Regions from separate parts of the Pseudolabrys taiwanensis genome, predicted to be linked through region 2. Evidence: riboswitches for the same ligand, from Rfam matches in the RefSeq annotation. Region 2 holds a riboswitch; the other holds the start of a gene.
What was found. A riboswitch is a leader RNA that binds a small molecule or an ion and turns the genes downstream of it on or off. The one in region 2 is predicted to bind cobalamin.
Positions count from the first base shown of each region.

Region 1: it holds a riboswitch for cobalamin, as region 2 does, so the genes downstream of both, DW352_RS19740 (ribonucleoside-diphosphate reductase subunit alpha) here and DW352_RS02605 (TonB-dependent receptor) in region 2, are expected to answer to the same signal.

Region 1 is NZ_CP031417.1:4,156,234-4,158,434, reverse strand. Features, by position in the region: gene DW352_RS19740 (ribonucleoside-diphosphate reductase subunit alpha) at 1-1,048, opposite strand, end outside; cobalamin riboswitch at 1,156-1,385, opposite strand; gene leuB (3-isopropylmalate dehydrogenase) at 1,474-2,201, opposite strand, start outside.
Region 2 is NZ_CP031417.1:561,712-563,912, reverse strand. Features, by position in the region: gene DW352_RS02605 (TonB-dependent receptor) at 1-1,411, opposite strand, end outside; cobalamin riboswitch at 1,619-1,819, opposite strand; gene DW352_RS02600 (hypothetical protein) at 1,885-2,196, opposite strand.

The DNA.
Region 1 (2,201 bases), 2.0 Mb from region 2:
AGCACACCGCGGTGCGTTCCTCGTCGCGATGATCCTTGCCGGTCGGCAGCGTGATTTCGCTGCACAGGTTGGAGGTCGAGACCTTCAAGCCCAACTCGCGCTGATGCTTGGGCAGCGAGCGGTTCACCGCATCGATGAACAGCAGATACGGCTCGCCGGTCTGCAAGCGCGTTTCTAGGATGCGCTGCCAGAGCTGGCGCGCATCGACTTCGCGCATCACGGCGTTGGTCTTCGGGCTGCGCAGCGCGAACTTGGTGCCGTCCTTCACCGCCTCCATGAAGGCATCGGTGATGTTGATGCCGTGATGCAGGTTCAGCCCCTTGCGGTTGAAGTCGCCGGAGGCTTTGCGGATTTCGAGGAACTCCTCGATCTCCGGATGGTGGATGTCGAGATAGACCGCCGCCGAGCCGCGGCGCAGCGAGCCCTGGCTGATGGCGAGCGTGAGGCCGTCCATCACATGGATGAAAGGGATGATGCCCGACGTCTGCCCGGTCTTCACCTGCTCGCCGATCGAGCGCACCTGACCCCAATAGGTGCCGATGCCGCCACCGTTGGAGGCAAGCCACACGTTCTCGTTCCAAGTCGTGACAATGCCGTCGAGCGAATCCGGCACCGCGTTGAGAAAGCAGGAGATCGGCAAACCGCGCGTCGTGCCGCCGTTCGACAGAACCGGCGTCGCCGGCATGAACCACAGCCGCGACATCGCATCGTAAAGCCGTTGCGCGTGATCGACATCGTCGGCGAAGGCGCAGGAGACACGCGCGAACATGTCCTGGAAGCTCTCGCCCGGCATCAGATAGCGGTCGGTCAGCGTCAGCTTGCCGAAGGTCGTGAGCAGGTCGTCGCGGCTGCGATCGAGCGTGAGATCGGCGGGCTTGGGTCTCGGCGCGAGCGGATACGGCAATGGCGCCTGATGCGGCCGCGGTTGCGGCGTCGGCACGACGCGCAGCTCCGGTGCGGCGCGCGTGGGCGCGGGCGACGGTTTCGATGCCGCCGGCTTCGGCTGCACCAGTTGTCCGGTCTGATCGAAGTCGAAGCTGAAGGCCATCAGCAACCCCGTGATGTTGGGGCGGAAGGCGCAAGGAGGAGGCTTGTCAGGAAACCGCGCAGGCGCGCGGTGAGCCGCAAGCGACCGCCGGGGCACCCCGCCCGAGGACGTATTCATCGCTCACGGCAGGTCTCCTGGCTCGCGGGTCGCTGCGATCGTCATGTCTTCCCGGCGCGCTCGCACCAGTGACTTCATGACCGAGGTCATATGACGATCGCTCGCCGCTTACAGTTGCGGGGGCAGCCCCGGCCTTGCCATTGCTGGCGCACCGGGTTCCCTCTTAGCTCTCCACTCTACAATATGTAGAGACAGAAAGACCGTGACGCCTACATATGGCGCCACGGCCCCTCGATTCGTCAAGCGCGTTGTGGTGATGGCAGCCCCCGCTGCGAACTGCGGGGAAAACTTCTCAACCGAGCAAGGTGCTACGCCGCCAGCTTCTCCAGCTCTTCGATGATCGCCGAGCCCATCTCCTCCGTGCCGACGGTCTTCATGCCCGCCGAGGCGATGTCGCCGGTGCGCAGGCCCTTGCCGAGCGTCGCCGCGATAGCCTGATCGATCATGTCGGCTTCCTTGCCCATATCGAACGAGTAGCGCAGCGCCATGCCGAAGGACGCGATCATCGCGATCGGGTTGGCGACGCCCTTGCCGGCGATGTCCGGCGCCGAGCCGTGCACGGGCTCGTAGAGCGCCTTGCGCTTCTGCGTCTTCGGATCGACCTCGCCGAGCGACGCGGAAGCCAGCATGCCGAGCGAGCCGGTGAGCATCGCCGCGATATCCGACAAGAGGTCGCCGAACAGATTGTCGGTGACGATAACGTCGAACTGCTTCGGGTTCTTCACGAGCTGCATGCCGCCGGAATCGGCGAGCTGGTGCTCGAGCGTCACGTCCTTGAACTCGCGGTCGTGCGTCTGCTGCACGACTTCCTTCCACAGCACGCCCGTCTTCATGACGTTGTGCTTTTCCATCGACGTCACCTTGTTGCGCCGCTTGCGCGCGAGCTCGAAAGCGACGCGCGAGATGCGCTCGATCTCGTAGGTGTCGTAAACCTGCGTGTCGACCGCCCGCTTCTGGCCGTTGCCGAGATCGGTGATCGTCTTCGGCTCGCCGAAATAAACGCCGCCGGTGAGCTCGCGCAAAATCATGATGTCGA
Region 2 (2,201 bases):
TCAGCGTCGGCAGCACGCGATACTCGACGCCGGCATGCGCGGCCCACTGCCATTCGCTGTTATCGAATGACGGGATCTGCGCCGTGCCCGACGGATAGCAGAACGGGAAGCAGGTATCGGCCGCCGAGTTGTAACCGTCGCTCGCCCTGACCGTTGTGCGCTGCGCCCGTCCGCCGAATGACACATCGACGTCCGGCAGGATCGTCGTCCGATTCATGGCGTAGAACGCCAGGCTGCTCTGGCGGATATCGTAGTGATGGATCGGCTGCCCGCCGTCGAACGCATAGCGGTCAGAATCGTATTGCGTGTTGTAGAAGTCGACGCCGGTCAGAACCTTGCTCGAAAGGCCGAACAGATTATGCGTGATGTCGAGGCGCGGCGTCAGCGACGTCGTCGTCATGCCGGTGTTGACGTAATTCTGCGGCCCGCCCGCCGACGCGTCGTAAGTGAAGCCCGGCGCCGGGAAGTAATCGTAGAACTCGCTCTGCTGAAACTTGCGGCGCACGCCGCCGTCCACGATCAGCTCGGCGCCGGTCCAGACCGGTAACGTAAAGCCCGTCGTGATGCTGAAGTTCTGCTTGTTGCCCCAGTCGCGCGGCGTGGTCGCGCCGCGTGGATTGTCCAGCGTCACCGGGAAGACGAGCGGCAGGTTCGGCAGCGTCCCCGGGAAGTTCTGTCGCTGCCGGTCCACGGTCGTGTTCAGGTAATAGCTGAAAGCCGACGTACGGTAGCTGAAGTTGCTGACGACATTGTCCTGCCGCGTCTCGCCGTTCTGACGATAGCCGCGTGCGGTCGCGCTGTTGCTGTAAACGGAGGCCGACCATGGCCCCACCGCCGTGCCGGCCGAAAGCCGGCCTTCGGCGTAGCCATACGAACCGATCGCGCCTTCGATCTTTCCCGAAGTGCCAGGCGTGTTCTGGGTCTTGGTCACGATATTGATGACACCGCCAACAGCGCCGTCGCCGTAAAGCACGGCGCCGCTGTTGCCGCGGGTGATCTCGATGCGCTCGATCGAGTTGAGCGGGATGCTCGCGAAATCGAAGCCCTGCAGATCGAAATCCTGGTATCGCCGGCCATTGACCAGGATGAGCGTGTTGGATTTCGCGAAGGCGCCGAATCCGCGCAGATCGACCGAGTCATTCACGCCGATCGGATTGCCCGACTGATGCTGCACCTGAATGCCGGCCTGCGTCGCCAGAATGTCCGGCAGGCTCTGCGCCGGCGAACGGGCGATATCCTCCGCCGTGATGGTGCTCGACGACGCCCCGCTGATGATGCCGCTCGCGGTCCGGCTGAAGCCGACATCGATCGGCGGCAGCACGACGGGTGCGCCCTGCTCCTGCGCGGACGCGCCTTGTACAAATACGCCGAGCGCCATCATCGCCCCGGCAACACGAACCCAAGCCCCCATCACACAACGTTCCTTCGTTTGCGCGCGCACAATGCGCCGCATCGGGTGAGACCAAGCCCGTTGCGAAGGACACACCTGACGACCACGCAGATCGAACGCGAACGTCAGGAATGGAATGTCGTGGGAGGAACTAGTCTCTCACGGCCTTCGCACCGGCATTGCCGTCACCGCTGCGAAAGACCGCTCCGTATGGACCTCCCGTCCACCGGTTGGGTGACCGTGCTGGCAGGTCTCCTGGCTCGCGGGTCGTCGCCCAGTTGCATCCGGCCTTCCCGGTTTCCCAGTGGCCTAATGGACGCGGGCTCGCCGCTCACAGTTGCGGGGGCAGCCACGGATCGCCGAGGTCGGCACCGTGTTCCCTCTTTCGTCCTCGGCTCGCGCCGAGGAACCAGCACGGAAAATTTGTCGCTGGAACACGCGCATGAGTCAAGCGCCGCTCATCGCGGCGCCTGCTCTACCCCTCTGCGCTGGGCTCAGCTGAAGGTCTTGTGAGTCGGCTTGACGCGCTTGGCGGCCTTGCCGTGCTTCACTTTGCTGATGTGCGTCTTCTTGATCGTGTGATGCTTGGCCAGATGTTTCTTGGCCACGTGCTTGTGCACAACATGCTTCTTGGCGGCGTGGCGGTGCGCGACGTGCTTCTTGGCGGCATGCGTGTTCAGCGAGGACTTGTGGACAGTCTTCGTATGGGTGACCGGCGCGTTGACGGCGGCGGCGTTGCCCTGCGCGAGCGCCGGAGCGGCAAGCAGGCTGGCGGCGACGAGCGCGACGGCGAATTTCTTCAGCATGGGTG